3 regions of the Erwinia sorbitola genome follow, and region 2 is predicted to be linked to each of the others. Evidence: predicted binding sites of a transcription regulator. Region 2 holds the regulator's gene; each other region holds the start of a gene.
What was found. The regulator Fur, encoded in region 2, represses iron uptake genes when iron is present. The targets are predictions, from matches to a motif close to ATAATAATGAGAACNACTATCAA.
Positions count from the first base shown of each region.

Region 1: fhuE (ferric-rhodotorulic acid/ferric-coprogen receptor FhuE) is a predicted target of Fur. The motif match lies at 1,250-1,272, and genes of this name have one in related genera.
Region 3: GN242_RS05830 (Nramp family divalent metal transporter) is a predicted target of Fur. The motif match lies at 1,406-1,428, and genes of this name have one in related genera.

Region 1 is NZ_CP046509.1:248,445-251,632, reverse strand. Features, by position in the region: gene ahr (NADPH-dependent aldehyde reductase Ahr) at 96-1,112, shown strand; gene fhuE (ferric-rhodotorulic acid/ferric-coprogen receptor FhuE) at 1,437-3,188, shown strand, end outside.
Region 2 is NZ_CP046509.1:3,262,958-3,266,145, reverse strand. Features, by position in the region: gene GN242_RS14740 (beta-N-acetylhexosaminidase) at 1-1,735, shown strand, start outside; gene fur (ferric iron uptake transcriptional regulator) at 1,793-2,236, opposite strand; gene fldA (flavodoxin FldA) at 2,632-3,162, opposite strand.
Region 3 is NZ_CP046509.1:1,288,198-1,291,385, reverse strand. Features, by position in the region: gene GN242_RS05835 (DUF2502 domain-containing protein) at 1-43, shown strand, start outside; gene GN242_RS05830 (Nramp family divalent metal transporter) at 122-1,360, opposite strand; gene GN242_RS05825 (NupC/NupG family nucleoside CNT transporter) at 1,798-2,982, shown strand; tRNA gene GN242_RS05820 (tRNA-Ala) at 3,158-3,188, opposite strand, start outside.

The DNA of each region.
Region 1 (3,188 bases), 1.7 Mb from region 2:
CCGGCTGATGCGCAGTTTGTGCGGCGAAAAAACAACTTTAACACCCCGGGGCGCTACACTCTCCCCTGACCGTAAACTGAATCTGAGGTATTGAAGTGAAAATTAAAAGCTATGCTGCAATGAAAGCAGGACAGGCCCTGGAGCTGTATGAGTTCGACGCTGGCGCGCTGAGTGCAGAGGAAGTGGAAGTCGAAGTTGAATACTGTGGCGTCTGCCATTCCGATTTGTCGATGATCGACAATGAATGGGGGATCTCTCAGTACCCGACCATTGCCGGCCATGAAGTGATCGGGCGCGTTTCCGCACTCGGCGAAGCGGCAAAAAATAAAGGGCTGTCAATAGGCCAGCGCGTGGGCATTGGCTGGACGGCAAAAAGCTGCCAGCACTGCGACGCCTGTATTAACGGTGAGCAGGTGAACTGCGAACAGGGCACCACGCCAACCATTCTGAATCACGGCGGCTTTGCCGAGAAGCTGCGTGCAGACTGGCAGTGGGTTATCCCGCTCCCGGAAAGCCTGGATGCCACCAGCGCCGGCCCGCTGCTGTGTGGCGGTATCACCGTGTTTAAGCCTCTGCTGATGAGCAATATTACCGCCACCAGCCGCGTGGGCGTGATCGGGATTGGTGGTCTTGGCCATATCGCCATCAAAATCCTGCGGGCGATGGGTGCAGAAGTGGTGGCATTCAGCTCTACGCCGGGTAAAAAACAGTCGATCCTTGATATGGGTGCCGATGAAGTGGTCAACAGCCGTGACCCGGAAGCGCTGAAGGCCCAGGCCGGACGCTTCGATCTGATCCTCAGCACCGTAGCCGTCGATCTTGACTGGAAGCCGTACTTTGATGCACTGGCACCGAAGGGAAAATTCCACACCGTTGGTGCCGTGATGAAGCCTTTCCAGGTAGGTGCTTTTGATTTGATCATGGGTGATAAAGCGATTACTGGTTCCTCTACCGGCTCGCCTGGTCAGCTGCGTTCCCTGCTGAAGCTGGCGTCACGTCGCGATATTGCGCCACACGTTGAGTTTTTCCCGATGTCGAAAATCAACGAAGCGCTGGATCACGTTCGCGCCGGAAAAGCCAATTTCCGCGTGGTACTGAAAGCAGATTTCTGATGCTGTAATCCTGCCCTGTCCGGCTCCCTCTTTATCCCCGGGGCCGGGCAGGTTCGCTGCGCCATGATCCCCCCATGATTCCCCAAACCCGCATTAGTTCCCCGCATGCTTAATAAATATTTACATCCAATACCTAAATAATTATAGTTCTCATTTGCTTTCCCATTACTTCCTATTACAAGCAATATTGCCAATTTGCAGTGCCAGTGGACCTCACCGCGACATCATGGATTAGTCAGCGTGCCAATACCGCCTAAGGACAAACGGTAGATCTCTTTGTGCCCGGTGCAGGCCGTTACATAACATCAGCTACTTATTCCAGGAATGATCGTGCCAATTTCTCGTTCAGCAGCCCATAATAAAACTCACTCAGCGTCATTATCTGCTACACCTATTTTCACTCCGTCAATCGCCGCGCTGCTGGTCATCTCCGCGCTGCACCCTGCATTTGCCGCCGATAGCACCAGCGATACGCTGACCGTTGAAGCCAGTGCAGATAGTGCCGCAGTACAGCAGGCGGCCACCGACTACAGCGTGCCGGTGACCACTGCGGGTACCAAAATGCCGCTGACGGTGCGTGATATTCCGCAGTCAGTGTCAATCGTCAGCAAACAGCGCATGCAGGATCAGGGGCTACAAAGCGTTGGCGATGTGCTGAACAATACCACTGGCGTCTCTGCCTCAAATATCGACTCCGATCGCTCGAACTACTATTCACGCGGTTTCCTGATTAATAACTATCTGTTTGATGGTGTACCGACCGTGGTGACCGATGTCTGGGATCTCGGTGACGCGCGTTCAGATACGGCTATCTATGACCGTGTCGAAGTGATTCGCGGTGCGAACAGCCTGGCGCTCGGATCCGGTAATCCGTCAGCCTCTGTCAATATGGTGCGCAAGCACGCCGACAGTAAAGTCGTGACCGGCAGCCTGTCGGCGGAAACCGGCAGCTGGGATAAGCAGCGCTACGTGGGCGACATCACCGTACCGTTGAATGAGTCAGGTAGCGTACGCGGCCGCGCCATCGGCGGTTACCAGGAAAATGACAGCTGGCTGGATCGCTATCATGCCCGTAAGAAATTCCTCACCACCGTGCTGGATGCCGATCTGAGCGATTCCACCACGCTGTCGCTGGGGTGGGATTATCAGGAGAGCAGCACTGAAGACCCAAGCTGGGGCGGTATTCCAACCTTCTACAGCAACGGCGAGCGCACCCATTTTGATCGCAGCTTTAACTCCGGCGCAGACTGGGCGTACAGCGATAAAGAATCCAATAAGTTTTTCGCCACCCTGACGCATAAATTTGACAGCGGCTGGCAGGCACAGGCCACCGGCAGCCATACCCGCACCAATTTTGACACTCGTCTGATGTATGCCAGCGGTTACCCGGATAAAGCCACCGGCACGGGAAGCCTGCTTTACAGCGGCTGGAACAAAGGTCGCCGCACCACCGACAGCGTAGATCTCTATGCTAACGGCCCGTTTGAACTGCTGGGCCGCAGTCATGAACTGATGATTGGCGGTAGCTACAGCAAGCAGGACAACACCTTCTTTAACAGCTTCACCAATCTGGATAGCTCGCAGGTGGGTGATTTCCGTAACTGGAACGGCACCACAGGGGCCACCGACTGGTCACCTTTTACGCCTTATCTGGATGACGCTATTCGCCAGAAGTCGGTCTATACGGCGGCCCGCTTCTCCCTCGCCGATCCACTGTCACTGCTGGTGGGTGCCCGCTACACCGACTGGAGCGCTAACGGCACGTCCGGTAATAACGATGCCGATAAGATTGCGCCTTATGCCGGTCTGACCTACGACCTGAACGATACCTACTCGCTGTATGCCAGCTACACCAGCATCTTCCAGCCGCAAACCTCACGTAACAGCAGCGCGCAGTACCTCGATCCGGTAACGGGCAAAAGCTACGAAACGGGCATCAAAGGCGACTGGAATAACAGCCGTCTGACCGCCACGCTTTCACTGTTCCGTACCGAGCAGAACGGGCTGGGTGTTAACAGCTATGTCTATATTCCTGGCACCACTGAATATGCCTATGACGAAGTGGATGCGGTCAGC
Region 2 (3,188 bases):
GCTGCAATCGATTATGTCACTGTTACCGGCGGACGGCAGCGGCCGCATTGCCACGCTGAAAGCTGATGATGCTCCTCGGTTTGCTTACCGGGGCATCTTCCTTGATGTAGGGAGAAATTTTCACAGTAAAGCGGCGATCCTGCGGATGCTTGACCAGATGGCTGCCTGGAAAGTTAACGTCTTCCATTTCCATCTGACCGATGATGAAGGCTGGCGTATTGAGATCCCCGGCTTGCCTGAGCTGACCGAGGTTGGCGGCCGGCGATGCCACGATCTCAAAGAACAACGCTGTCTGTTACCGCAGTTAGGTTCAGGGCCGTTCAGCGATAATAACGGCAGCGGCTATTTCAGCCGCCAGGACTACATTGAGATTGTGAAATTCGCTAAAGCACGCGGGATTCAGGTTCTGCCAGAGGTGGATATGCCTGCCCATGCTCGTGCGGCGGTGATCGCCATGGAAGCGCGCTATCAGCGTTTGAAAAAGGCCGGACAGGATAAACTGGCGTCAGAATACCGGCTGGTCGATCCGGAGGATGACTCCAATACCACCTCAGTACAGCTTTACGATCGCACCAGCTATCTGAATCCCTGCCTGGATTCATCATTGCACTTTGCCGATAAAGTTATCAGTGAGATTCAGCTTATGCATCACGAAGCGGGGCAGCCGCTGCGCAGCTGGCACTTCGGCGGTGATGAAGCCAAAAATATCCGTCTTGGTCCAGGCTACACCGATATCAAACGCCCGGAAGCGGGTAAAGGCCAGCTTGATATGAGCAGAGAAGATCTGCCATGGGCAAAATCTCCGGTTTGTCAGGGGATGATCGCCTCAGGAAAGGTAAGCGATCTTGCTCATCTTCCCAGTTATTTTGCACTTAAGGTCAGCGGTTTGCTGAAACAGCATGGCATTAACCGAATGCAGGCATGGCAGGATGGATTAAAAAATGCCGAAGATGCTCACGCATTTGCCACGCCAGAGGTCGCAGTTAACTTCTGGGATACGCTTTACTGGGGTGGTTTCGATACGGTAAATGACTGGGCAAACAAGGGCTATCAGGTGATTATTTCCAATCCTGACTATCTCTATATGGATTTCCCCTATGAGGTGAACCCGCTCGAAAGAGGATATTACTGGGGAACCCGTTTCAGTGACGAGCGGAAAATGTTCAGTTTTGCACCGGATAACCTGCCACAAAATGCGGAAACATCCACAGACCGTGACGGCCATTATTTCAGCGCGAAGTCTGATAAAGCCTGGCCGGGTGCAGCGGGTATGTCAGCCCAGCTGTGGAGTGAAACGGTGAGAACTGATGACAATATGGAATATATGATGTTCCCGCGTCTGTTCTCTCTGGCTGAACGGGCCTGGCATCGTGCCTCCTGGGAGCAGGATTATCAGGCGGGTAAAGAGTATCGGGGCGGTGAGACACACTGGGTTGACCAGCAGGCTCTGCTTCTGGACTGGCAGCGGTTTGCCAATATTCTCGGTCAGCGTGAGTTGGCGAAGCTTGAGAAGCACGGCATCAGATACCGTTTGCCGGTGCCAGGGGCGCGTATTGTAAGCGGAAAGCTTGAAGCTAATACCGCTTTACCTGGGGTGGAGATAGCGTTTAGCACTGATGACGGGAAGAGCTGGCAGCGCTACGACAGGCAAAACCCACCGCTGGTTAAACCTGGGGTGAAAATCCGCAGTGTCAGTGCCGATGGGCAGCGTTTCAGCCGGGAGGAGTCACTGTAAAACAGGTATAAAAAAACCGGTGGTAAACCACCGGTTTTTAACACTGAGTCGTACAGATTATTTATCGTGCAGAGTCTCGTCTTCACGGCAGTCACCCAGCGCACAGTGGCCATACAAATACAGGCTATGATTGCTAAGTTTGATACCGTGACGCGTAGCGATTTCACGCTGACGCTCCTCAATATATTCGTCTCTAAACTCAATGACTTTACCGCAGTCCAGGCAGATCAGATGATCGTGGTGGTGCTGCTGGGTCAATTCGAAAACGGATTTACCGCCTTCAAAATTGTGGCGGGTAACGATCCCCGCGTCATCGAACTGGTTCAGCACACGGTAAACCGTGGCCAGACCGATCTCTTCGCCCATATCAATCAGGCGTTTGTACAAATCTTCCGCACTGACGTGATGGCCCTCTGGTTCCTGAAGCACTTCCAAAATTTTCAGTCGGGGAAGCGTGACTTTCAGGCCGGCCTTCTTTAATGCGGTGTTATTGTCAGTCATGCGGATATTGTCCTGTTACTTTGCTAGTCACTTAGTGGCTGTAAAGCCCTGAACATCGGTCAACGCTAAAGATGAGTGCGTTTCAGTATAGAGCTGATACTGCGAAATGAAAACCTAAAGGGATGCCTGAAACCGCAAGGGATGTAAGGATAAGTGTCGTTACATCCAGGGAAGCGCGCGTCCGAATTATGCCGGGTCAGCATTTCGATTTACACCATCTCACCACTCTTTGAGCGACTCACATTCTCAAAAAGTGGGGCAGGCGCTGAGTAAGCGGGTAACCGATGGGGTTATTGTACAGTTTTGCAGATGAAAGTTACAAACATGTATCTATTACTTCTATAGGAAAAACCACTTGCTTGATGTGAGATAGCTCCCACATCAAGCGGGTGTGGTTATGCTTCGATGATATCTTTCAGCTGAAGTTCATCAGAAATTTGTTTTACCCACTTTTCAACGCGCTCGTTAGTGAGTTCTGGCTGACGATCTTCATCAATGGCAAGACCAAGGAAGTGGTTGTCATCTGCCATGCCTTTAGAGGCTTCGAAGTGATAACCCTCGCTTGGCCAGTGGCCAACAATCACGGCACCATTTGGCTCAATAATGTCGCGAATGGTGCCCATGGCATCGCAGAAATATTCGGAATAGTCTTCCTGATCGCCACAGCCAAACAGCGCTACCAGTTTACCAGTGAAGTCGATCTCTTCCAGCGTCGGGAAGAAGTCATCCCAGTCACACTGGGCTTCACCGTAGTACCAGGTAGGAATACCAAGCAGCAGAATATCAAAGGCTTCAAGGTCTTCTTTGCTGCTTTTAGCAATATCACGAACTTCTGCAACATCTTTCCCCAGTTGCTTCTGGATCATTTTTGCAATGTTTTCGGTATTGCCTGTATCGCTACCAAAGAAAATGCCGACGAGTGCCATGAGTTTAATAACCTCTTGAATCTTAA
Region 3 (3,188 bases), 2.0 Mb from region 2:
TCATGAAAATGAACGCCGGCATCATGACCACGGCCGCTGGTAATTTTTTCGGTCATACAGACTTCAACCTGCGGTTACGTTTGCTGCAAGTTGAAGTCTTCAGAACTTATAACGCCCCGGCTTAGAGATCCATCGCCATCGCGACCAGCAGATAGCCATTCAACGCCACCACGACGACGACGATGGCGCGCCCGATATTCTGCATCAAACGCGAGTTCACCATATCGCCCATCAGTTCACGGTTGCCGGTAAAGGCCAGCAGCGGTATCAGTGCCAGCGCAATCCCGAAGCTTAACAGCACCTGGCTCATTACCAGAATACGCGTAGGTTCCCAGCCCGCCATAATCACAATAAAGGAGGGCAGCATGGTCACCACACGACGCACCAGCAGTGGAATATGGAAGCGGATAAAGCCCTGCATCACCACCTGCCCTGCCATCGTGCCCACCACCGTAGAGGACAATCCCGCCGCCAGCAGGCTCAGACCAAATACCATCGCCGCCGCTTTACCCAGCAAAGGGTCAAGGGTCAGATAGGCGAGGTCAAGATCGGCAATGCCGCGGTGGCCGCTAAAGTGGAAGGCTGCCGCTGCCGTTGCCATCATTGCCAGGTTCACAAAACCGGCAATGGTCATGGCGACCGCCACATCCAGTTTGGTAGAGGAGTAGCGTTCGCCGCGGGTGGCACCATCATTTTTTTGCGTCAGCGATGAGTGCAGATAGATGACATGAGGCATAATCGTTGCCCCCAACACGCCCGCAGCCAGCAGTACCGCATCCGCCGTTGGCAGTGAAGGCACCGCCATTCCCTGCAACAGATCGACGACTTTTGGCTGAGAGAAGAACAGCTCAATCACATAGGCGGCAGCAACAAACAGCAGCAGACCGCCGATCACCAGCTCCAGCGGTTTTTGCCCGCGACTTTGCAGCATCAGAATGAGGAAAGTCGCCACCCCGGTAAGCATCGCCCCCTGTAACAGGCTGACGCCGAACACCAGTTTAAAGCCGATTGCTGCGCCTATAAATTCAGCCAGATCGGTTGCCATGGCTATAATTTCCGCCTGCACCCAGTAAAACCATACTGCCGGGCGCGGGAAACGATCGCGGATATGCTCCGCCAGGTTTTTGCCAGTGGCGATGCCAAGTTTGGCCGACATCAGCTGGATAACCATCGCCATGATGTTTGCCCACACGACGACCCACAGCAGCGTATAGCCGTAGGAGGCCCCGGCCTGAATATTGGTGGCAAAGTTGCCGGGGTCGATATAGCCGATTGCCGCGATAAAGGCTGGCCCCATTAAGGCAAATTTTATTTTACGACTACTGCGGACGTTCTGCTCCACAGTGCGGCTTTCGAGCATAGTTTTTACCCCTGAAACGATATACCTGCAACATAGTGCCTTTAGTTGATAATGATTATCAAGTGCATTTAGAAAGGTTGTGTTTATCACTGCGATAGCCAGTACTATAAAGTATAGCAATTGCTATACTTTAAGGTAAATTACGGCACTGCTAAAAAATCAGCAACCTCTTTTACTCTAGGGTATGAGTAAATCCTGCGCCAGCGAGCGGGTCATTTTTTCAACGAAAGAGTGTTGCAAGAGATGAGTGAATCGAGCATAAAGTGCAAGACCGTAACGCAAACGGTCAGAAACCGTTGAAAACATGTGACGCCTCAAGCTTTTCTGAAATCTTGTGCAATAGGTAATTGTTATATTGCGGTATAGATCTCGTTTTTCCGGTTCTTGTTACATAGAATGTGCAACGAAATATAACAGCCCTCTAATTTGGAGCAAATATGTCCCGCATTCTTCACTTTGCTTTGGCACTGGCGGTGGTCGCCCTGCTGGCCTTGTTGGTCAGCCGCGATCGTAAAAACATCCGTGTCCGGTTTGTCGTACAGCTTTTAGTCATCGAAGTTCTGCTGGCCTGGTTCTTCCTCAACTCGGAAGCAGGTCTGGGATTCGTCAAAGGTTTCTCCGACCTGTTCGAAAAATTGCTGAAGTACGCGGCGGAAGGGACAAACTTCGTCTTCGGCAATATGAGTGATAAAGGCCTGGCCTTCTTCTGGCTTAACGTCCTCTGCCCTATCGTGTTTATTTCAGCGCTGATCGGTATTCTTCAGCACTTCCGCATTTTGCCGATTATCATCCGCGCTATCGGTACCGTGCTGTCGAAGGTTAATGGTATGGGTAAACTGGAGTCTTTCAATGCTGTAAGCTCACTGATTTTGGGACAGTCAGAGAACTTTATTGCGTATAAAGATATCCTCGGCAAGATGTCTGAGCGCCGCATGTACACCATGGCCGCAACGGCGATGTCAACGGTGTCAATGTCGATTGTCGGCGCCTACATGACCATGCTTCAGCCGAAGTACGTGGTTGCCGCGCTGGTGCTGAATATGTTCAGTACCTTTATTGTGCTGTCGCTGATTAACCCGTATCGCGTGGATAGTGAAGAAGACCTGAAGCTGGGTAACACTCATGAAGGCCAGAGCTTCTTTGAAATGCTGGGTGAATATATTCTCGCCGGTTTTAAAGTGGCAGTGATTGTTGCCGCCATGCTGATTGGTTTTATTGCGCTGATTTCCGCCATCAACGCCCTGTTTGATACCATTTTTGGTATCAGCTTCCAGGGTATCCTCGGCTATGTGTTCTTCCCGTTTGCCTGGGTGATGGGCGTGCCGAGCAGCGAAGCGTTGCAGGTGGGCAGTATTATGGCAACCAAGCTGGTTTCTAACGAGTTTGTAGCCATGATGGATCTGCAAAAAATTGCCACCACTCTGTCACCACGCGCTGAAGGGATCCTGTCGGTGTTCCTGGTCTCCTTCGCCAACTTCTCGTCTATCGGTATTGTTGCCGGGGCGATTAAAGGGCTGCATGAAGAACAGGGTAACGTGGTATCACGCTTCGGCCTGAAGCTGCTGTACGGCTCAACGCTGGTGAGCGTGCTGTCAGCCTCTATTGCCGGACTGGTGCTCTGACAGCCTGCCAGGCTTTAAGAGCATGATGCGAGAGGGCGATCGGTTATCCGGTCGCCCTTTTTGTTTTATCCCCCTGAATACTTCAGCAGCAATAGCTCCGCTCCGGGCAGAAAAAACAGACGAAAAAAAATCCGCCTAAGCAGATTATGGGATAAATCATCAGGTTTTAAGAATTTGGTGGAGATAAGCGGGATCGAACCGCTGAC